3 regions of the Streptosporangium sp. NPDC051022 genome follow, and region 1 is predicted to be linked to each of the others. Evidence: riboswitches for the same ligand, from Rfam matches in the RefSeq annotation. Region 1 holds a riboswitch; each other region holds the start of a gene.
The links. Region 1 has a riboswitch for cobalamin ahead of cobN (cobaltochelatase subunit CobN). Riboswitches for the same ligand answer to the same signal wherever they lie in the genome.
Positions count from the first base shown of each region.

Region 2: linked by a shared signal. The riboswitch ahead of AB0N02_RS21315 (CbtB domain-containing protein) and the one ahead of cobN (cobaltochelatase subunit CobN) in region 1 are both predicted to bind cobalamin.
Region 3: linked by a shared signal. The riboswitch ahead of metE (5-methyltetrahydropteroyltriglutamate--homocysteine S-methyltransferase) and the one ahead of cobN (cobaltochelatase subunit CobN) in region 1 are both predicted to bind cobalamin.

Region 1 is NZ_JBFBCF010000054.1:13,872-21,374, reverse strand. Features, by position in the region: gene cobN (cobaltochelatase subunit CobN) at 1-1,471, opposite strand, end outside; cobalamin riboswitch at 1,675-1,868, opposite strand; gene AB0N02_RS45280 (precorrin-3B synthase) at 1,892-3,355, shown strand; gene AB0N02_RS45275 (precorrin-8X methylmutase) at 3,352-3,978, shown strand; gene AB0N02_RS45270 (precorrin-2 C(20)-methyltransferase) at 3,984-5,555, shown strand; gene AB0N02_RS45265 (cobalt-precorrin-6A reductase) at 5,681-6,433, opposite strand; gene AB0N02_RS45260 (cobalt-precorrin-5B (C(1))-methyltransferase) at 6,502-7,503, shown strand, end outside.
Region 2 is NZ_JBFBCF010000012.1:191,652-199,154, forward strand. Features, by position in the region: gene arc (proteasome ATPase) at 1-1,332, shown strand, start outside; gene AB0N02_RS21305 (acyltransferase) at 1,538-2,722, shown strand; gene dop (depupylase/deamidase Dop) at 2,807-4,324, shown strand; adenosylcobalamin (AdoCbl) riboswitch at 4,472-4,566, shown strand; gene AB0N02_RS21315 (CbtB domain-containing protein) at 4,610-4,804, shown strand; gene AB0N02_RS21320 (CbtA family protein) at 4,812-5,555, shown strand; gene AB0N02_RS21325 (histidine phosphatase family protein) at 5,552-6,115, shown strand; gene AB0N02_RS21330 (putative cobaltochelatase) at 6,147-7,503, shown strand, end outside.
Region 3 is NZ_JBFBCF010000013.1:164,040-171,542, reverse strand. Features, by position in the region: gene AB0N02_RS22265 (YciI family protein) at 1-182, opposite strand, end outside; gene AB0N02_RS22260 (TetR family transcriptional regulator) at 493-1,095, opposite strand; gene AB0N02_RS22255 (class I SAM-dependent methyltransferase) at 1,193-2,014, shown strand; gene metE (5-methyltetrahydropteroyltriglutamate--homocysteine S-methyltransferase) at 2,274-4,508, opposite strand; cobalamin riboswitch at 4,632-4,852, opposite strand; cobalamin riboswitch at 5,038-5,222, shown strand; gene AB0N02_RS22245 (CoA-acylating methylmalonate-semialdehyde dehydrogenase) at 5,422-6,921, shown strand; gene AB0N02_RS22240 (acyl-CoA dehydrogenase family protein) at 6,928-7,503, shown strand, end outside.

The sequences.
Region 1 (7,503 bases):
GCGGCAGGCCGGGGTCGTGGTAGATCGCGATGGGGTTCTCGCCGAACCCCCGGGGCGGCTGCACCATGACCACGACGTTGCCCGCGCGCAGCGCGGCCAGCACGATCTCGCCGTCCGGATCCCGGGAGGTGTCGACGAACAGCTCGCCCGGCGCGGATCCCCAGTGCTCCTCCACGTCGGAGCGCAGGTCCTCGGGCAGCGTGGCGTACCACCGGGCGTACCGCGCCGCCGCGATGCGAACGGGGTTGCCGGCGAGTTGCTCCTCGGTGAGCCAGTCGGGGTCCTGCCCGCCCGCGGCGATCAGGGCGTGGATCAGCGCGTCGCCGTCCTGCTCGGTCACGCCTGGCAGCTCGCCCTCGGCGCCGATGTCGTAGCCCCGCTCGCGCATCGCGGCCAGCAGCCGCACCAGGCTCGCCGGGGTGTCGAGGCCGACCGCGTTGCCGATCCGGGAGTGCTTGGTGGGGTAGGCCGACAGCATCAGCACGATCCGCCGCTCGGCGGGCGGGACGTGCCGGAGCGTGGCGTGCCGTACGGCGATGCCCGCCACCCGCGCGGCGCGCTCGGGGTCGGCGACGTAGACGGTCAGGCCGTCCCCGTCGATCTCCTTGAAGGAGAACGGCACCGTGATGATCCGCCCGTCGAACTCGGGGATCGCGACCTGGGTCGCCGCGTCGAGCGGGGACAGGCCGTCGTCGTTCTCCTCCCAGGCGGCCCGGCCGCCGGTCAGGCACAGGCCCTGCAGGATCGGCACGTCCAGCTCGGCGAGCGCGCCGACGTCCCAGGCCTCGTCGTCGCCACCGGCCGAGGCGGTGGCCGGGCGGGTGCCGCCCGCGGCGAGCACGGTCACCACCAGGGCGTCGACCGTGCGCAGGGTCTCCAGCAGGCCGGGCTCGGCGCTGCGCAGGGAGGCGCAGTAGACGGGCAGCGCGCGGGCGCCCGCGTCCTCGACGGCCGAGCAGAGGGTCTCGACGAAGGCGGTGTTGCCCGCGACGTGGTGGGCTCGGTAGTAGAGCACCCCGACGACGGGGCCGTCCTGGCGGCGCGCCTCGCGCTCCAGCACGCCCCAGGCGGGGGTCGGGGCGGGCGCGGCGAACCCGTGCCCGGTCAGCAGCAGGGTGTCCGACAGGAACCGGGCGAGCTCGGCGAGGTTGGCCGGGCCGCCGTGGGCGAGGTAGGCGTGCGCCTCGGCGCAGACCCCGCCGGGCACGGTCGACAGCTCCATCAGCTCGGCGTCGGGCGCCTGCTCGCCGCCGAGCACGACGACGGGCAGGGGTCCGGCGAGCAGGGCGTCCAGGCCCTCCTCCCAGGCGCGGCGCCCGCCGAGCAGCCGGACCACGACCAGGTCGGCGCCCTCGACCAGGGGCGGCAGGTCCTGCGCGGTGAGCCTGGCGGGGTTGCCGAGGCGGTAGTCCGCGCCGCTCGCGCGGGCGCTGAGCAGGTCGGTGTCGGAGGTGGAGAGCAGAAGGATCACGCGTCGCCCTCCGCGGTGGGCGGGACGGCGCGGCACGGGGACACGCCGGGCGAGGCGGCGCGGCCCGGCCGTACGGCGGGCGAAGTGACACGGCCCGGCCGTACGGCGGGCGGGGCGGCGGGGTTCTGCGGTGTCACGGGCCGGCAGGGGAACGGCGAACAGCGCACGGGGGCTTCCTCCCTCGGGGTCCTCGCCCCGGGTCGTCGTCGGCTACGACGGCTGGAGTCTCCTGGCTCCCGGATCGACGCTCCCCCCAGCCTTCCCGTCCGTCGGTCGGACAGTGGCCTGGATGGGGTTCGCTCCCCGGTTACAGTGGCGGGACCGCGCCGGATTCACACCGGCTTCCTCCCTTTGCCGTCGCCAACGATGAGACTACGGCAGCGAGGTTCCTCGCAAGAAACTGGAGCTAACATCCTCAGCGTGTTCATTGGCGACTTCTCCGGGCGATCGCGGCCTGACGCGTGCCCGGGTGCCCTCCAGGTGCACGCCGCCGCCGACGGCGGCCTGGCGCGGATCAGGGTGCCCGGGGGACGGCTGACGTCCTCCCAGCTCCGGGAGCTCGCCGACGCCGCCTCGGCCTGCGGGAGCGGCGTCATCGAACTGACCTCCCGCGCGAACGTCCAGGTGCGCGGGCTCGGCGCGGACGGCGGTCACGCGAACGGTGACTCCACGGGCGGTGACCTCACGGACACCGATTTCGCGGACGGTGGCTTCGCGGCCCGCATGGCGGCCGCGGGGCTGCTGCCCTCGGCCACCCACGAGCGGGTCCGCAACATCCTCGCCTCCCCTCTGACCGGGTGCGACGGCCGGGGGATGCTCGACGTGAGCCCGCTGGTCTCCGACCTGGACCGGCGGCTCTGCGGCACGCCCGCGCTCGCCGGTCTGCCGGGGCGTTTCCTGTTCGCGTTCGACGACGGCCGGGGCGACGTGGCCTGGCTCGACCCCGACGCCGGAATCCTGCCGACCGGCCCCGGCGAGGCCGCCCTGATCCTCGCGGGCACCGACAGCGGCCTGCGCGTGCCGATCGGCTCGGCGGTGACCGCCCTGCTCGCCGCCGCCGAGGCGTTCCTGGCCGAGCCCGAGGTCCGGCGGGCGCGCGCCTGGCGGATCGGCGAGCTGCCCGGCTGCGCCGAACGGATCGCCGTCCGAGTCGCCGTCCGGGTCGGCTCCGCCGTGGGGGCCGGGCGGACGAGCCCGCTCCTGCCTCGCGCGCAGGCGCCCACCGGGTGGGAACCGGTGGGAATCCTCGGAGAGCCGGAAGGTCCGGCGGTGCTCGGGGTCGCGGTGCCGCTGGGACGGCTGACCTCCGCCCAGGCGGGGCTGCTGGCGGACCTGGCCTCCCCCGCCGGGGTACGGCTGACGCCGTGGCGCGGCGTGGTCCTGCCCGGCCTGACCCCCGCCGAGGCCGCCGGGGCCGCCGCCCTGGCCGGAAAGGTGGGTCTGGTCGTCGACCCCGGCTCTCCGTGGACGGGTGTGACGGCCTGCACGGGCCGCCCCGGCTGCGCCAAGTCGCTGGCCGACGTGCGGGCGGACGCGACCAGGGCCATGTCCGCCACCATGTCCACCGACATGTCCACCGACACGACCGCCGCCATGTCCACCGACACGACCGTCGATGTGACCATTGATGTGACCATTGATGTGGCCGCCGGTGTGGCCGCCCCCGCGGTCACGGCCCCGGATGCGGCGGGCTCGCCGCGCACCGGTACGCTCCCCGTGCACTGGGCGGGCTGCGAACGGCGCTGCGGTCGTCCCAGGGGGCGGGTCGCCGACGTGGTCGCCACCGCCGCCGGTTACCGGATCGATCTGGACGGCAGAAGCCTGAACTGCGCGGACATCGAAGAGACCACGGCCGTGGTGACGGCCCTGAGAGGGGAAACGTGATCGACTACGTCCGTGACGGCGCGGAGATCTACCGGCGTTCCTTCGCCACCATCCGCGCCGAGAGCGACCTGGACGGCCTGCCCCCGGACGTCGCCCAGGTGGCGGTCCGTATGATCCACGCCTGCGGGATGGTCGACCTGGTCGGCGACCTCGGCTGGTCGCCCGGCGTGGTGGCCTCCGCCCGCGCCGCCCTGCGCGCGGGCGCGCCGGTGCTGTGCGACGCGATGATGGTCGCCTCCGGGGTGACCCGCCGCCGCCTGCCCGCGGACAACGAGGTGATCTGCACGCTGGGCGACCCCGGGGTGCCGGAGCTGGCCGAACGGCTCGGCACCACCCGCAGCGCCGCCGCGCTCGAACTGTGGCGCGACCGCCTCGAAGGGGCGGTGGTCGCGATCGGCAACGCCCCGACCGCGCTGTTCCGGCTGCTGGAGATGGTCGATGAGGGTGCCGGGCGACCGGCGGCCGTGCTCGGCGTCCCGGTCGGTTTCATCGGAGCCGCCGAGTCCAAGCAGGCCCTCGCCGAACACCCGGCGGGCCTGGAGTACCTGGTCGTGCACGGGCGCCGGGGCGGAAGTGCGATGACCGCCGCCGCGGTCAACGCGATCGCGAGTGAGGACGAGTGAGCGACATGCAGGCCGGACGGCTCTGGGGAGTGGGGCTGGGACCCGGTGATCCGGAGCTGGTGACCGTCAAGGCCGCCCGGCTCATCGGGGAGGCGGACGTGATCGCCTTCCACAGTGCCCGTCACGGCAGGAGCATCGCCCGCTCGGTGGCCGCGCCGTACCTGCGTGACGGCCAGATCGAGGAAGCCCTGATCTACCCGCTCACCGTCGAGACCACCGACCACCCCGGCGGCTACCAGGGCGCCATCGACGACTTCTACGCCGACTGCGCGCTTCGGCTGGCCGCCCACCTGGACGCGGGCCGCGACGTGGTGGTGCTGTGCGAGGGCGATCCGCTCTTCTACGGCTCCTACATGCACATGCACAAGCGTCTCGCCCACCACTACGTCACCGAGGTCGTTCCCGGCGTGACCTCGGTGAGCGGCGCCGCGGCCGTCCTCGGCAGGCCGCTGGTCGAGCGGGACGAGATCCTGACCGTGCTGCCGGGGACGCTCCCGGCGGAGGTCATCGCCGAACGGCTCGCCACCACGGACTCCGCGGCGATCCTCAAGCTCGGCCGGACGTTCACCAAGGTGCGGGACGCGCTGGCCGAGGCGGGCCGCCTCGACGAGGCCTGGTACGTGGAACGCGCGACCACCGGCGCCCAGCGCCTGGCCCCGCTCGCCGAGGTGGATCCCGGCAGCGTGCCGTACTTCTCGCTGGCGCTGATCCCGAGCCCAGTCAACGCGGCCTCGCCCGGCCCGGCGGCACGGGAGACGCCCGCCGCGGCGGTGCCCGAGGTGACGGGCGAGGTGACGGGCGGGGCGGTGGACGGGACGGCGGGCGGCGGTCCCGGCGAGGTGGTCGTGGTCGGGCTCGGTCCCGCGGGGCGGCCGTGGCTGACCCCGGAGGCGCAGGAGGCGCTGGCCGCCGCGGACGAGCTCGTCGGCTACGGCCCCTACCTGGACCGGGTCCCGCCGAACCCGCGTCAGCGCCGCCATCCGACGGACAACCGGGTCGAGGCCGAGCGGGCGGCGCACGCCCTGGAACTGGCCGCGGGCGGGTCACGGGTCGCCGTGGTCTCCTCCGGTGATCCCGGGGTGTTCGCCATGGCCAGCGCGGTCCTGGAGGTCGCCTGCGAACCGCGGTTCGCCGACGTCCCGGTGCGGGTGCTGCCCGGACTGACCGCGGCGCACGCGGTGGCGAGCCGGGCGGGGGCGCCGCTCGGCCACGACTACTGCGTGCTGTCGCTGTCGGACCTGCTCAAGCCGTGGGAGGTCGTCGCAGGGCGGATCAGCGCGGCCGCCCGGGCCGACCTGGTGCTGGCGATCTACAACCCGGCCTCCAGGAGCCGCACCTGGCAGGTCGCCGCGGCCAGGGACCTGCTGCTGGAGCACCGCGCGCCGCAGACGCCCGTGGTCGTCGGCCGGAACGTGGGCGGTACCGGGGAGAGCATGACCGTCACCACCCTCGGCGAGCTCGACCCGGCCGCGGTGGACATGCGCTGCCTGCTGCTCGTGGGGTCCTCGACCACCCGGATCGCCGAGCGGGGCGACGGCGGCCGGGTGGTGTTCACCCCGCGCCGCTACCCCGCGTGACCGCCGTCCCGCCCGTCCCCCCGGCCGCGATCACCCGGCCGGGGACGGTGTCGTTCCGCGTGCCCGCCGCCCCGGACACCCCGGCTGCTCAGGCCGCGCCGGCCGCGCCGCGGCCCGGGGCCGCGTCAGCCCGCGCGGCCCGGCACGCTCTCCAGCCAGGCGAGCGCCGCCTCGACCGTCTCGACCGCGGGGACGCCTGCGGGCGTGGCCGGGCGCCGCACGACGACGACGGGAAGCCCGAGCTCACGGGCCGCGAACAGCTTGGCGGTGGTCATCCGGCCGCCGCTGTCCTTGGTGACCACCACGTCGATCCGGTGGTCCCGCATGAGGGCCAGCTCCCCCTCCACGGTGAACGGCCCCCGGCTGAGCAGCACCTCCGCGTGGCGCGGGAGGGGCGGCTCCGGCGGGTCGACCGAGCGGGCCAGGAACCACAGTCCGTCGAGACCCGCGAAGACCGGCAGGCTCCGGCGGCCGGTGGTCAGGAAGACCCGCTCCCCCAGTCCGGGCAGCAGCCCGGCCGCCGCCTCCAGCGACGGCGTCCAGCGCCAGTCGTCGCCCGGCCCCTCCTGCCAGCCCGGGCGCCGCAGGATCAGCAGCGGCACCCCGGCCCGCCCGGTCGCCTCGGCCGCGGAGGCGGTCATCCGGGCGGCGAACGGGTGCGTGGCGTCCACGACGACGTCGACGCGGTGCTCCCGGATCCACGCCTCCAGCCCGGCGGGGCCGCCGAAGCCGCCCTCGCGCACCTCGCCGACCGGCAGTCTGGGATCGCGGACCCGTCCCGCCAGGGAGGACACCACGTGCGTCCCGGCGCGCCCGGCGAGCCCGGCCGCCAGCCGCCTGGCCTCGTCCGTACCGCCCAGCACCAGGATGTTCAGCACACCTTCGCCTTTCTCTCGGTTCTTCGCCCGGGGCGGTCCGCTCCGCCATACCGGACGGTGCCGGGACCATGAGCACACCCCTGCGCCACGGATGGACCACCGGCGCGTGCGCGACGGCGGCCACGACCGCCGCCTACACCGCGCTGCTGACCGGCGCCTTCCCCGACCCGGTGGAGATCCTCCTGCCCCGGGGGCAGCGCCCGGCGTTCGCGCTGGCGAGGGAGCGGCTGACCGGTGGCGGCGCCATGGCCGCGGTGGTCAAGGACGCCGGCGACGATCCCGACGTGACGCACGGCGCGCTGATCTCCTCGACGGTACGGCACGGCGCCCCCGGCACCGGAGTGGTGTTCACCGCGGGTCCCGGGGTCGGCACCGTCACCAAGCCGGGGCTGCCGCTCCCGGTGGGGGAACCGGCCGTCAATCCCGTCCCCCGGCGGATGATGCGCGAGCACGTCGCCGAGGTCGCCGCCCGGTACGGCGGGACCGGGGACGTGGTCGTGGAGATCTCCGTCGAGCACGGCGAGGAGCTGGCACGCAAGACCTGGAACCCCCGCCTGGGGATCCTGGGCGGCATCTCGATCCTCGGCACCACGGGCATCGTGGTGCCCTACTCGTGCTCCGCCTGGATCGACAGCATCCGGCGGGGCGTCGACGTGGCCAGGGCGGCGGGCCGCGAGCACGTCGCCGGATGCACGGGAAGCACCTCCGAGCGGGTCGCGGCGGAGCTGTACGGGCTGCCGGAGGACGCGCTGCTCGACATGGGCGACTTCGCGGGAGCCGTCCTGAAGTATCTGCGCAGGCATCCCGTCCCGAGGCTGACCGTCGCCGGGGGGATCGGCAAGCTCTCCAAGCTCGCCGACGGCCACCTGGACCTTCACTCGGGCCGCTCGCAGGTCAACCCGGAACTGCTGGCCGGGATGGTCCGCTCGGCGGGCGGGGACGAGAGGCTGGCCGGGCGGGTGCTGGAGGCCAACACCGCGCTGCACGCGCTGCGGCTGTGCCAGGAGGCGGGGCTTCCGCTGGGCGACCTGGTCGCCGAGCGTGCCCGGGAGACGGCCACCGGCGTGCTG
Region 2 (7,503 bases), on a different contig from region 1:
AACGTGGTCGAGGCCCTCGGATACGAGGAGCTCGGCGAGATCGTGATGCTCAAGGAGCTCCTTGAGGACGGCCAGCGCGCGCTGGTGATCTCGCACGCCGACGAGGAGCGGGTGGTGAGACTGGCCGAGTCGCTGCTCGACCAGCCGATCCGGGCGGGCGACTCACTGCTGCTGGAGCCGCGCTCCGGCTACGTCTACGAGCGCATTCCCAAGTCCGAAGTCGAGGAGCTCGTCCTGGAGGAGGTGCCCGACATCTCCTACGAGGAGATCGGCGGGCTCATGCGGCAGATCGAGCAGATCCGGGACGCCATCGAGCTTCCCTACCTGCACGCCGACCTCTTCCGCGAGCACAAGCTCCGTCCCCCGAAGGGCGTGCTGCTGTACGGCCCGCCCGGTTGCGGAAAGACGCTGATCGCCAAGGCCGTCGCCAACTCCCTGGCCAAGCAGGTCGCGGAGAAGACCGGTCAGTCCGGCAAGAGCTTCTTCCTCAACATCAAGGGTCCCGAGCTTCTCAACAAGTACGTCGGCGAGACCGAGCGGCACATCCGCCTGGTCTTCCAGCGTGCCCGGGAGAAGGCCTCCGAGGGCACCCCGGTGATCGTGTTCTTCGACGAGATGGACTCGATCTTCCGGACCCGTGGCTCGGGCGTCTCCTCCGACGTCGAGAACACCATCGTTCCCCAGCTGCTGTCCGAGATCGACGGTGTCGAGGGCCTGGAGAACGTCATCGTGATCGGCGCCTCCAACCGCGAGGACATGATCGACCCGGCGATCCTGCGGCCCGGCCGCCTGGACGTCAAGATCAAGATCGAGCGGCCGGACGCCGAGGCGGCCAAGGACATCTTCTCGAAGTACCTCATCCAGGATCTCCCGCTCCACCCCGACGACCTCACCGAACACGGCGACAGCCGCGAGGCCACCATCTCGGGCATGATCCAGCGGGTCGTCGAGCGGATGTACACCGAGAGCGAGGAGAACCGCTTCCTCGAGGTGACCTACGCCAACGGTGACAAGGAAGTCCTGTACTTCAAGGACTTCAACTCCGGCGCCATGATCCAGAACATCGTGGACCGCGGCAAGAAGATGGCGATCAAGCAGTTCCTCGACTCCGGGCAGAAGGGCCTGCGGATCCAGCATCTGCTGGCGGCCTGCGTGGACGAGTTCTCCGAGAACGAGGACCTGCCCAACACCACCAACCCCGACGACTGGGCCCGCATCTCCGGCAAGAAGGGCGAGCGGATCGTCTACATCCGCACCCTCGTGACGGGCAAGCAGGGCACCGAGGCGGGCCGGTCCATCGACACGGTCGCCAACACCGGCCAGTACCTCTAGCGCATCACCTCCGGCGCGCACGAAGGCGGCGCCCGTCCCTCACCCGGGGGCGGGCGCCGCCTTCGTGTACGCGCGGCGCCCCGCCGCGGGGCGGTCCGCCGGTGAAGGATGTGACCGGTGGGAAAAACGAGGCGCCCGGGAGGGAACCCGAATGATCGAAGTGCCGTCCAAGATGCGTGCGTGAAGATCTAGCTCCGGCCACCTCGTGACCGGCACGGTGGACCGGGGGAACGGACGGCTCGCCGAACTCGACCTTCTGCGGTTCGTCGCCGCCATGGCGGTCGTGTCCTTCCACTACCTCATCGCCTTCGCCTCCGTCTGGGGAGAGCGCCCGGCCAAGCTGTTCCCCGCGGTGGCGCCGCTGTCGAGCCTGGGCATCCTCGGCGTCGAGCTGTTCTTCATGATCAGCGGTTTCGTGATCCTGATGAGCATCTGGGGCAGGAGCCTGGGCGCGTTCGCGCTCTCGCGCCTGGTACGCCTGTATCCCGCCTACTGGGTCAGCGTGGCCGCGGTCGCCGCGGTCTACGGCCTGACGGCGGCGACGGCGCTCGACCCCAAGCTGAGCCTGCGCGACTATCTGGTCAACCTGACCATGTTCCAGCGCGCCGCCGGGGTCACCGACGCCAACGGCGTCTACTGGTCGCTCTGGGCCGAGCTCCGCTTCTACCTGCTGATCTCGATCCTGGTGATCGTCGGGGTGACGTTCGCGCGCTGCCTGGTCTTCATGGGCGTGTGGCTGCTGGCGGCCGTGGCGGCAGGGGTGCTCGGGCTCGCCGAGAACGAGTGGGTGCAGCTGATCGTGATGCCGAAGTACGCGCCGTACTTCGTGGCGGGCATGGCCTTCTACCTGATGACCAGGTTCGGGCCGAAAGTGGTGCTGTGGTGCGTGGCCGGGATCAGCGGCGGCCTGGCGGTGGACGCGGCCCTGGCCAGGGTCGCCGGCCGGATCGAGGCGGCGGGCCGCGAGGCGATGCCCGCGGCCGACTGGGCGGTGGTGGCGACCGTCGCCTGCTTCTACGTGCTGATGGCGATGGTGGCGCTGGGCTGGCTGAGCCGGCTGCGCTGGCGCGGCCTGGTCGTGCTGGGAGCCCTCACCTACCCGCTCTACCTTTTCCACACGCCGGTCGCGGTGGTGCTCGTGCCCGCCCTGCGGGACGCGCTTCCCCCCTGGCTGACCGCGCTGGTCACCGTACTGGTCACGATGGCCCTGTCCTACGTCGTCCACCGGGTCGCCGAGCGGCCCGTGCAGGAGTTCGTCAAGGCCAGGCGGCGGCGCCGGGCCGCGGCGGCCGGTCCGCCCGCCCCCACGCCCGATCCGCCCGGCCGGGGAGCGTTCCCCGCCCCGCCCGCCGAGCCCTTCGCCGCGGGCGAAAAGGCCTCTGTGCCATAACTGTATGGTCACCGGGCATAGTGAAGGGTCTAGGGTCGGGGATATATACGGCGGAGAACTCAGTCGGATGAACAGAGGGTGCGCATGACGGTACGGCGGGTGATGGGCATCGAGACCGAATACGGCATCTCCGTGCCCGGACAGCCGGGGGCCAACGCGATGGTGACCTCCTCCCAGGTGGTGAACGCCTATCTGGCGGCCTCGGCGGCCAGAGCCAGGCGGGCACGGTGGGACTTCGAGGAGGAGAACCCGCTGCGCGACGCCCGGGGTTTCGACCTGTCCAGGGAGGTGGCCGACCAGAGCCAGCTCACCGACGAGGACCTGGGTCTGGCCAACGTGATCCTCACCAACGGGGCCCGGCTGTACGTGGATCACGCCCATCCCGAATACTCGACTCCCGAATGCACCAATCCGCGGGCGGCGGTGATCTGGGACAAGGCGGGGGAGCGGGTCATGCACGACGCCGCGGTCCGCGCCTCGGCCATCCCGTCCAACGCCCCGATCCAGCTCTACAAGAACAACACCGACAACAAGGGCGCCTCCTACGGCTGCCACGAGAACTACCTGATGCGGCGGGCCACGCCGTTCGCCGACATCGTCAGGCACCTGACCCCGTTCTTCGTCTCCCGGCAGGTCGTCACCGGGGCGGGGAAGGTCGGCATCGGGCAGGACTCGCGCGGCGAGGGCTTCCAGATCAGCCAGCGGGCCGACTTCTTCGAGGTCGAGGTCGGGCTGGAGACGACGCTCAAGCGGCCGATCATCAACACCCGGGACGAGCCCCACGCCGACCCGGAGAAGTACCGCAGGCTGCACGTCATCATCGGCGACGCCAACATGTCGGAGATCTCGACCTACCTGAAGCTGGGGTCGACGGCGCTGGTCCTCGCCATGATCGAGGACGGCTACTTCACCCGCGACCTGGCGGTCGACAACCCCGTCCAGGCGCTGCGCGCGGTCTCCCACGACCCGACGCTCAAGTACGAGATCTCGATGCGCGACGGCCGCAGGCTGACGGCGGTGCAGCTCCAGATGGAGTACCTGGAGCTGGCGCGCAAGTACGCCGAGGAGCGCAGCGGCAACGGCGTCGACGAGCTCACCAAGGACGTCCTGGACCGCTGGGAGTCCGTTCTCACCCGCCTGGCCGAGGACCCGATGCAGCTGTCGCGGGAGCTCGACTGGGTGGCCAAGCTGGAGCTGCTGGAGGGCTACCGCGCCCGTGACGGCCTGGCCTGGTCCCACCCGCGCCTGCAGCTCGTCGATCTGCAGTACTCCGACATCCGGCCCGACCGGGGCCTGTACAACAGGCTGGTCGCCCGGGGCCGGATGCAGCGCCTGGTGACCGAGGACGAGGTCCAGCGGGCCATCGAGGCCCCGCCCAGCGACACCCGGGCCTACTTCCGCGGCCGTTGCCTGAGCCAGTTCAGCGAGTCGGTCGCCGCCGCCTCCTGGGATTCGGTCATCTTCGACATCCCCGGGAGGGAGTCCCTGCAGCGGGTTCCGACCATGGAGCCGCTGCGCGGTACCAAGGCCCACGTCGGCGAGCTGTTCGACCGCTGCCGCACCGCCGCCGACCTGGTGACCGCCCTCACCGGCGAGCAGTGAGGGCCCGCCCGCGGAGGGGGTCCCCGGCAGGGACGCCTTCCGCGGGAAGGCCGCGGATCATGGCGCCGGATCGTGGATTCGGATGGGATGCCGGGCGTCACCTGGATTGACGGAACGTAGGGAACCGGGATACGTTCCGGGTGTTTTGTGGCGGTGCGAGGGAAATCCGGTGAGATTCCGGTGCGGTCGCGCCACTGTAACCGGCCCTTCCGGGGCTGGAAGCCAGGTCACTCGGCCGCCACCGACCTTACGACTAGGGACGCGTCAATCCCGAAGGAGGTGGCCGTGAGCCAGATCTCTGCTCCGTACGCCCAGCCCATCCCCTGGATCTCACTCACCCGCTGGCTGCTCGCAGTACCGGTGCTGCTGCTCATCGCCTACCTGGTCGCCTTCGACCAGGGAGCGATCTCGCAGGCCGGAAACTACCTGCACGAACTCATGCACGACGGTCGTCACCTGCTCGGCGTCCCCTGCCACTGAGCCACACGTGATCATCAAACTCATCGTCAGGGGCATGCTCGTCGGGCTGCTCGCCGGGCTGTTCGCCGCGGTCTTCGCCTACACCGTGGGCGAGCCGCGCATCGACCGGGCCATCGCGCTGGAGGAGGCGGCCGCGGCCGCCTCCCCGGCCGGTGAGTCCCACTCGCACGAGGCGGCCGCAACCGCCGACTCCCACGGGGAAGAGGAGCTGGTCAGCAGGAACGGCCAGCGGTTCGGTCTCTTCCTGGCCCTCGCCCTGTACGGCCTGGCCGTCGGCGGCCTGTTCGCCCTCGCCTACGCGGCGGTGCGCGGCCGGGCCGGTCCCCGCTCGGAGCCGCTGCTCGCGGTCACCCTCGCGGCGGCGGCGTTCGTCGCGATCGTCCTCATCCCTTTCCTGAAGTATCCCGCCAACCCGCCGGCCGTCGGCGACCCCGAGACGATCGACCAGCGCACGGTGCTCTACCTGGCCGCCGTGGTCATCGGGATCCTTTCCGTGGGCGCGGGCGCCGCCGCCTACCGGTACCTCTCCGCGGGCGAGCCGTGGCTGCGCTGGCTGGCCAGCGGCGCCGCCCTGCTGGTGCCGGTCGTGGCGGCCTGGATCCTGCTGCCGGGGATCAACGAGGTGCCGGACGGTTTCCCCGCCGACCTCCTGTGGGACTTCCGCATCGCCTCCCTCGGGACCCAGGCGGTGTTCTGGCTCGGCGTCGGCGCGCTCTTCGCCTTCGCCGCGCGCAGGCGCAGCCCGGTGTGAGACCCCTCTCGGGGGTCACCCGCCTGCTGCTGATCTGCCACGCCTCGACGCGGGCGACGGCACGGGCCGCGTTCCCGGGCGACGAACCGCTCGACGGACCCGGCCTGCGCCGCGCCGAGGCCCTGGCTCCGGCGATGGGCCCGGCCCGCGCCGTCCGGGCGGGCGAGCTGCGCTGCGCCCAGACGGCCGAGGCCCTCGGCCTGCGGGCCGAGCCCGACCCGTTGCTCGCCGACTGCGACTACGGCCGGTGGAGCGGCAGGACGCTCGCCGAGATCGAGGCCGCCGAGCCGGAGGCCCTCGCCGCCTGGCTCACCGATCCCGCCGCCGCGCCGCACGGAGGGGAGTCGATCATCGATCTCCTCGGCCGGGTGGCGGGCTGGCTGTCGGCGCTGGAGCCGGGCCGGACCGTCGCCGTCACCCACGCCGCGGTCGTCCGCGCCGCGGTCGTCCACGCGGTGGGCGCCCCGGCCTCCGCCTTCTGGCGCGTCGACGTGGCCCCGCTGGCCCGGGTCGAGCTCACCGGGCGGGCCGGACGCTGGCGGCTGAGCTACCCCGCATGACGACACCCCGCCGGTGACCCGGCGACATCAGATGACATCAAGGGAGGCCTCGAAGGTGCGTCACCCGCGCTACCCCTTCACCGCGATCGTGGGATCGGAGGACCTCAAGCTCGCGCTGATCCTGAACGCCGTCTCCCCCGGCGTCGGCGGGGTCCTGGTCCGCGGGGAGAAGGGCACCGCCAAGTCCACGATCGTGCGGGCGCTGGCGGCGCTGCTGCCGCCGGTGGAGGTGGTACGCGGCTGCCGTTTCTCCTGCGACCCCGCGGCCCCCGACCCCGAATGTCCAGACGGGCCCCACGAGGCGGAGAGCGCGCCGTCGCGGGCCGCCGGGCCCGGCACCGTACGGCCCGCCAGGCTCGTCGAACTGCCGGTCGGTGCCTCGGAGGACCGCCTGGCGGGCTCGCTCGACCTGGAGCGGGCGCTCACCGAGGGGGTGAAGGCCTTCGAACCGGGGCTCCTGGCGGGCGCGCACCGGGGCGTCCTCTACGTCGACGAGGTCAACCTGCTCCACGACCACCTGGTCGACCTGCTGCTCGACGCCGCCGCGCTCGGCACCTGCTACGTCGAGCGGGAGGGCGTCTCGGTACGGCACGCCGCCAGGTTCCTGCTGGTGGGGACCATGAACCCGGAGGAGGGCGAGCTGCGGCCCCAGCTGCTCGACCGGTTCGGGCTGACCGTGGAGGTACGGGCGTCGCGGGAGGTGTCCCAGCGGGCCGAGGTGGTACGGCGGCGCCTGGCGTTCGAGGCCGACCCGGCCGCCTTCGCCGCCCGGTGGGAGGACGAGGAGCGGGCGTTGGCCGAGCGCATCGCCGAGGCGCGGGCCCGGGTGGCGGGCGTCACGCTGCCCGGCGCGGCGCTGCGGCGGATCGCCACGGTCTGCGCGGGCTTCGAGGTGGACGGGCTGCGGGCCGACCTGGTCACCGCGAGGGCGGCGATCGCGCACGCCGCCTGGCGGGGCCGCGCCTCCGTCACCGCCGACGACGTCCGCGAGGCGGCCAGGCTCGCCCTGCCGCACCGGCGCCGCCGCGACCCCTTCGACGCGCCCGGCCTGGACGAGTCGAGGCTGGAGGACCTCCTCAACCAGGTCCCCGACGATCCGGAGGAGCCCGACGACCCGGAGGGCGGCCCCGGTGGCGGCCCGGACGGCGGCCCAGACGGCGGCCCGGACAGTGGCCCGGACGGCGACCGGGACCGTGACGGAGACGGCGCCGACGGCGCCGACCGTGCCGACGGCTCCGGGGCGGACGCCCCGGAGACTCCGGGGGAGGACGCCTCCCGCCCGGCTCCCGGCCCCCGGAACACCACGCTTCCGGACCTGGAGCCCGGCGCGCCCCCTCCGGCGGACACGGCGGAGGGGGCGGATCAGCCCGCCGGCGTTCCCGCGTCCG
Region 3 (7,503 bases), on a different contig from region 1:
GCGCCCTCGGGCGCCAGCGCCTGTCCGTCGACGAACTCACCCGTCTCCTCCAGGCGGGCCGCGAAGTCGCGCATGAACTGCACGTGCGCGTCGACCTCCTCCGGCGTCCACTGGTCCATCGGCGCCCAGTCGACAGCGGGGGTCGGGCCACCTCGGTAGTGCTTCAGCAGCAGGTACTTCATGGTGGTTCTCCTTCTTCGTCTTCTTCGTCTTCTTCGTCGCGCGGCCCGTCGTGGCCGCTCGCGTCCCTGGGACGGAGCCGGCACCACGTTCTCGACACCCGGAAGCGCCCTGATTTCCAGAATCTTCTTCTGGTCGCCGCCGCTGCGCTCGTAGACGGATGAGTCCCATCTCCGCATCGCCGTGAGAGCGGCCGCGGGAGCGGATCTTCGACGGCAGGAGGACAACGATCACGGCGGGATGAGCACGGAGCACTCCGCACTTTGCCGGCGCCCGGGATGACGGCGGCCCGCACGGACACCGATCATCGGCTCACAGCAGTCGTCTTTGCACGACATCGGCGATGACGGCGTTCACGACCTTGCCGACCTCCCCAGGCCCCGGCGCACCCCCCTCCCTGCTGGCGAACAGCATGTGCCCGGCCCCGATCAGGGAGAGCGCCAGCGCATCCACGTCGGCGTCCGCCGCGATGCGTCCCAGCTCGCACTCCTCGTTCAGGTAGGCGGCGATCATGGTCGCGGCATCCGTCAGGACCGGGATGCCGGGAGCCGGTCGGGCCTGACGCAGCCGGGCACGCAATTCATCCCGGAAGATGACGAGACCGACGATCGCCACGGCGACCGAGTCGAACAGGTCGATCAGCGCCCCGGTCAGGTTGCCGGCGACGTCGCCGGTCCCGGCGGAGCCGCGCAGGGCGGCGGCCTGGCCCTCGAGCCGGGTGATGCGGTCCTGCACGAGCTCGGCGAGGAAGGCGTCGAAGTCGGTGAAGTGCCGGTGCAGGACACCCTTGGCGACGCCCGCCTCCGCCGTGATCGCCCGGCTGGTCAGACCGTTGGCCCCGTCCCGGAGCAGGAGGCGCTCGGCGGCGTCGAACAACTGCTGCCGCACATCCCGGAGGGCCACTCCAGTCGGCATTGCCCGTTCCTCCTCCTTCACGCGCCTTCGCTTGCCTTCGCTCACCGCGAACCGTTGCCCGATTGTCGAGTGGGCATGCGCCCACTATGGTGGGCGCATGCCCACTCTAATGCAGGAGCAACCGGAGCCCCAGCGGAACGAACCCCACAGGGCCAGGCAGATGGCGGAGTCGTTCGGGGTCGACGCCGAACGCTACGACCGGGCCCGGCCCGGCTATCCCGATGCCCTGGTGCGGCAGATCATCGCCGCCGCCCCCGGCCCCGACATCGTCGACGTCGGCTGCGGCACCGGCTTGGAAGCCCGCCAGTTCCTGACGGCCGGGTGCAAGGTGCTGGGTGTCGAGCCGGACGTACGGATGGCCGAGTTCGCCCGCCGTACCGGGGTCGAGGTCGAGGTGGCGACGTTCGAGGACTGGGACGCCGCCGGCCGTACCTTCGACGCGGTCGTCGCCGGGCAGTCCTGGCACTGGGTGGACCCGGTCGCGGGCGCGGCCAAGGCGGCGCAGGTTCTGCGTCCCGGTGGCCTGCTGGCGGTGTTCGCGCACGTGTACGACCCACCGCCCCTCGTCGCGGAGGCGTTCGCCACCGTCTTCCGGAAGGTGGTGCCCGACTCACCGCTCAACGCCGGACCGCCGAGGCCAGCCCAGGACATCTACCAGGAGATGTTCGCGACGTTCGCCGACGGCATCCGGAAGGTGGCCGGGTTCGGCGAACCGGAGCAGTGGCGATTCGACTGGGAGCAGTACTACGGCCGTGACGACTGGCTCGACCTGCTGCCCACCACCGGCGGGCTCACCCGACTCCCACCGGACAAGCTGGCCGAGGTGCTGGAGGGCGTCGGGGCCGCCATCGACGCGATCGGAGGCGGCTTCACCATGGCTTACACCACGATGGCGATCACAGCCTCCCTGGACGCCTGAGTCGTCCACCACCGCGAGGGCACGCGGGCCGGTCGCGGCGGCGCCCCTTCGTCCTGGCCACGGGCGGCCCGTCCGGGTTCGCGCCGCGCCGTACCCGGCTGCCCCTTGTCGTACCGCCCGCCGCGCCGACTTCGTGATGGGCCCTTATTGAAGCTGAGGCTCGGAAGTCAGGTCATCATGCGTAATTCATGACCGTTGTATGGCCACACAACCGCACCGCGGCCGCCCCTTCCGTGAGGGGCGGCCGCGGATAGTCAGGTCAGTGGGCGGCCCGGACGTTGCGCGCGGCCGTGACCATGTTGGCCAGGGCCGCCTCGGTCTCGGCGTAGCCGCGGGTCTTCAGACCGCAGTCGGGGTTGACCCAGAGCCGGTCGGCCGGGACGGCCTTCAGGGCGCGGCGCAGGTTGGCCTCCATCTCCTCCACGGTCGGCACCCGGGGCGAGTGGATGTCGTACACGCCCGGCCCGATGCCGTTGGCGTACCCGGCATCGCGCAGGTCGGCGACCAGCTCCATGTGCGAACGGGCCGCCTCGACGCTGGTGACGTCGGCGTCGAGGTCGGCGATCGCGGTGATGATCTCACCGAACTCCGAGTAGCACATGTGCGTGTGGATCTGGGTGGAGACCGCCACCCCCGAGGTGGCCAGCCGGAAGGCCGCCACCGCCCAGGCCAGGTAGTCCTCCTGGTCGGCCCGGCGCAGCGGCAGCAGCTCCCGCAGGGCCGGCTCGTCCACCTGGATGATGCCGATCCCGGCCGCCTCCAGGTCGGCGATCTCGTCGCGCAGGGCCAGGGCGACCTGGCGGGCGGTCTGCGACAGCGGCTGGTCGTCGCGGACGAAGGACCAGGCGAGCATGGTGACCGGGCCGGTCAGCATGCCCTTGACCGGCTTGGCCGTCAGCGACTGCGCATACGCCGCCCACTCCACCGTCATCGGGTCGGGGCGGGAGACGTCGCCGTGCAGGATCGGGGGGCGCACGCAGCGCGTCCCATAAGACTGGACCCAGCCGTGGTCGGTGGCCGCGTATCCGGACAGCTGCTCGGCGAAGTACTGGACCATGTCGTTGCGCTCGGGCTCACCGTGCACGAGAACGTCCAGGCCGAGTTCCTCCTGGAGCCGGATCACCTGCCCGACCTCGGCGCGCATCGCCTCGGTGTAGGCGGCGCCGTCGATCCGGCCGGCCTTGTGGTCGGCGCGGGCCTTGCGGATCCGGGCGGTCTGCGGGAACGATCCGATCGTGGTCGTGGCCAGGTCGGGCAGCCCGAGTTTCTCCTGCTGGGCGGCGAAGCGGGTTGTGCGGTCGGTCCGGTGGACGTCGCCGAGGGCCTGCAGCCGGGCCCGGACCTCGGCGTCGACCCCCGCGCCGGGCACCGGTGCCGCCCGCGGGTCGTCGGAATCCAGCTCGGCCTCCAGCGCCACCAGTTCGGCGACCTTCTGACGGGCGAACGCCAGCCGCGCCCGCACCTGCGGGTCCAGGGCGGTTTCGCCGTCAAGGTCGACGGGCACGTGCAGCAGCGAGCACGACGTGCTCAGCTGCACCTGCCCGGCCAGCCCGAGCAGCACCGCGTACGTCGCCCTGGCCCGCGCCGGGTCGGTCCGCCACACGTTCCTGCCGTCGACCACGCCGGCGACGACGGTCTTGCCGGGCAGCCCGCCGATCGAGGCCACCGCGTCCAGGGTGTCGGGGCGGGAGACGAAGTCCAGCCCGACCGCCTCCACCGCGGTGGAGGCCAGCACCTTCAACGCCTCCGGCGCGACGGTGCCGAAGTAGGTGGCCAGCAGGATCTTCGGACGGCTGGACAGCTCGCCCAGGCGGCGGTAGGCCCGCTCGAGCGCCTCGACCTGTCGGGCGCCGAGATCCCTGACCAGGGCCGGTTCGTCCAGCTGCACCCATTGGGCGCCGGCTCCGGCGAGCCGTTCCAGCAGTTCGGCATAAACCTCCACCAGGGCGTCCAGCAGGTCCAGCGGCACGAACCCCTCGGGCGAGCCCGGCGCGGCCTTGGCCAGCAGCAGGTAGGTCAGGGGGCCGACCAGCACCGGCCGGGTCTCGATCCCCAACGCCCTGGCCTCGAGGTATTCGGCCACGGGTTTGGCCTGCGCGCCGTCGGCGAGCCGGAAGCGGGCGTCCAGGGCCAGTTCGGGGACGATGTAGTGGTAGTTGGTGTCGAACCACTTGGTCATCTCCAGCGCCGGGATGTCCGCGGTGCCGCGCGCCATCGCGAAGTAGCGCTCCAGGCCCGGCAGCGCCCGGTAGCGGTCGGGGACCGCGTCGACCATGACGCTGGTGTCCAGCACCTGGTCGTAGAAGGAGAAGGTGTTCGACGGGATCGTCCCCAGCCCGGCGTCCCGCAGCTCGGTCCACACCGCCCGCCGCAGCGTCGCGGCCGTGGACTGCAGTTCCTCCTCGCCGACGCGCCCGGCCCAGTACTGCTCGGTGGCGAATTTGAGCTCTCGGTGCGCGCCGATGCGCGGGTACCCGAGGATCGTCGTTGTCATGGCAGCTTCCCTCGCTATTGCCAGCATGCGGCCGGGCAGGAGGAAGAGGCACACGACGGGCAGGGAAAACCCCGGCGGGCGCGTCCCAGGCCCTCCCACGAGGCCGCGGACCACCGCGCACCGGCCGGTGCACGGGCGGAGGGCAGGTCTTCGGACTCGCGGGCACCACACCTGAACCTCAGGCGTGACCTACTGGCCGTCGCTTCCCAGACCTTCGGTCCAGTGCGTATGACGGCGGTCGTTCCCACTCACCGCTGCGGGGCAGTCCCGGATTCGCACCGGGTTCCCTCTTACGACGTCCGCACCCGGCCGGGCGCGGACGAACCATCCACGGCGGGATTCTAACCAGCCAACGCGGTGGCCGGATACCTTCGCCGTACTCTGAGACGTCATCCGGTCCGAGGCACGTTCCGCGGGTCCTTCGACCGGATGGCCGAAGGCGCGGCGAAGGGCCGCCACCTGAGCCTCTCGGTGAGCGGCGGCGACGGCTTTCCACATATCCGGCCGGTCGCTCTGGACTTACTAGGACGTCCAACTATATTTTCGGGGTGAAGGCCCGCGGTGCAGGGAAGCCGGTGTGAATCCGGCGCGGTCCCGCCACTGTGACCGGGGAGTGCGTCATCGCTGTATGAGGCCACTGGCGAGAGCCGGGAAGGCCGGATGACGTGCGCTGATCCGGGAGTCAGGATACCGGCCGCGGGTTGATCCGTGTTGTCCACGAGGATGGAGCGAACACGCATGGCATCGGTACGCGCTCGCGAGCCCGGAAACGTCCCGGCGGTGGAGGATCCCCCGCGCTGACGGCCCTGCTGCGCCCTGACCCGTTCACCGTTTCCGGCCCGCCCATCGGTGCGCTGGACCGCGGGCGAGGCACGCCCATCTTCGGATCCCACCTGGCGAAAGCAGGTCGTTCATGGTCCGTGAGCTGACACATTTCATCGGCGGCAAACAGGTTCCCGGGGCATCGGGTGCCCACGGTGACGTCCACGATCCCGGCACCGGGCGGGTCCAGGCCCGTGTCCCGCTGGCGAACCGGGCCGAGACCGAGGCGGCGATCGCCGACGCCGAGGCCGCTCAGGAGGAGTGGGCACGGTGGAACCCGCAGCGCCGCGCCCGCGTGCTGCTGTGCTTCCTGCGACTGGTCGAAGCCGAGCGTGAGCCGCTGGCCCGGCTGCTGTCGTCCGAGCACGGCAAGACGGTCGCCGACGCCGACGGCGACCTGCAGCGCGGGCTGGAGGTGGTCGAGTTCGCCGCGGGCATCCCGCACCTGCTCAAGGGCGAGTTCACCGACAGCGCCGGGACGGGCATCGACGTGTACTCGATGCGCCAGCCACTGGGCGTGGTCGCCGGGATCACGCCGTTCAACTTCCCGGCGATGATCCCGCTGTGGCAGGCCGCCCCCGCCCTCGCCTGCGGCAACGCCTTCGTGCTCAAGCCGTCCGAGCGTGACCCGTCGGTACCGTTGCGGCTGGCCGAGCTGTTCGTCGAGGCGGGTCTGCCGCCCGGCGTGCTGAACGTGGTCAACGGAGGCAAGGAGGCGGTCGACACCCTGCTGGAGGATCCGCGGGTGGCCGCGCTGGGATTCGTCGGCTCCACGGCGATCGCGGAGTACGTGTACACGACGGCGACGGCCCGCGGAAAGCGCGCCCAGTGCTTCGGCGGCGCCAAGAACCACATGATCATCATGCCCGACGCCGACCTGGACCAGGCCGCCGACGCCCTGATCGGCGCGGGGTACGGCTCCGCGGGCGAACGGTGCATGGCCATCTCCGTCGCCGTTCCCGTCGGGCAGGAGACCGCCGACGCCCTGGTGGCCAAACTGGTGGAGCGGATCGGCGGGCTGCGGGTCGGCCCCTCCCACGACCCCGACGCCGATTTCGGCCCGCTGGTCGGCCCCGACGCGCTGGAACGGGTCCGCGGCTATCTCGATCTCGGTGTCGCCGAGGGCGCCCAGCTGGTGGTCGACGGCCGCCAGGTGAACGTGGCCGGACACGAGGGCGGCTTCTTCATCGGCGCCTCGCTCTTCGACCACGTCACCCCCGGCATGCGCGTCTACCGGGAGGAGATCTTCGGGCCCGTCCTGTCGGTGGTGCGCGCCGCCGACTACGAGCAGGCGCTGCGGCTGCCCAGCGAACACGAGTACGGCAACGGCGTGGCCATCTTCACCCGCGACGGCGACACCGCCCGCGACTTCACCCGCCGGGTCAACACCGGCATGGTCGGCGTCAACGTCCCCATCCCGGTCCCGGTGGCCTACCACAGCTTCGGCGGCTGGAAGCGGTCGATGTTCGGTGACCTCAACCAGTTCGGCACGGACTCGATCCGCTTCTACACCCGCACCAAGACCGTCACCTCGCGCTGGCCCTCCGGGGTCAGGGAAGGCGCGAGCTTCGTCATCCCCACGATGGGGTGAGGGACGATGCTCACACTCACCGACGACCAGGTCGCGATCGTGGAGACGGTCCGCGACTTCGCCCGCGAGCACCTGGCCCCCGATGCCGTCGACTGGGACCGCCGCAAGCACTTCCCGGTGGACGTGCTCGTCAAGGCGGCCGACCTCGGCCTCGGCGGCGTCTACGTCGCCGAGGAGATGGGCGGCTCGGGCCTGTCCAGGACCGACGCCGCGCTGATCTTCGAGGCGCTGGCCACCGGCTGTCCCTCCATCGCCGCCTACGTCTCCATCCACAACATGGTCGCCTGGATGATCGACCACTACGGCACCGCCGAGCAGCGCACCCGCTGGCTGCCCGGCCTGTGCTCGATGCGGTCCCTGGCCGGCTACTGCCTCACCGAGCCCGGCGCCGGGTCCGACGCCGCCGCGCTCAGTACGCGAGCGGTGCGCGAGGGTGACCACTACGTCCTGGACGGTGTCAAGCAGTTCATCTCCGGCGCGGGCGCCGCGCAGGTGTACGTGGTGATGGCCCGTACCGGTGGCCCCGGCGCCCGGGGCATCTCGGCGTTCGTGGTCGAACGCGACGACCCGGGCCTCTCCTTC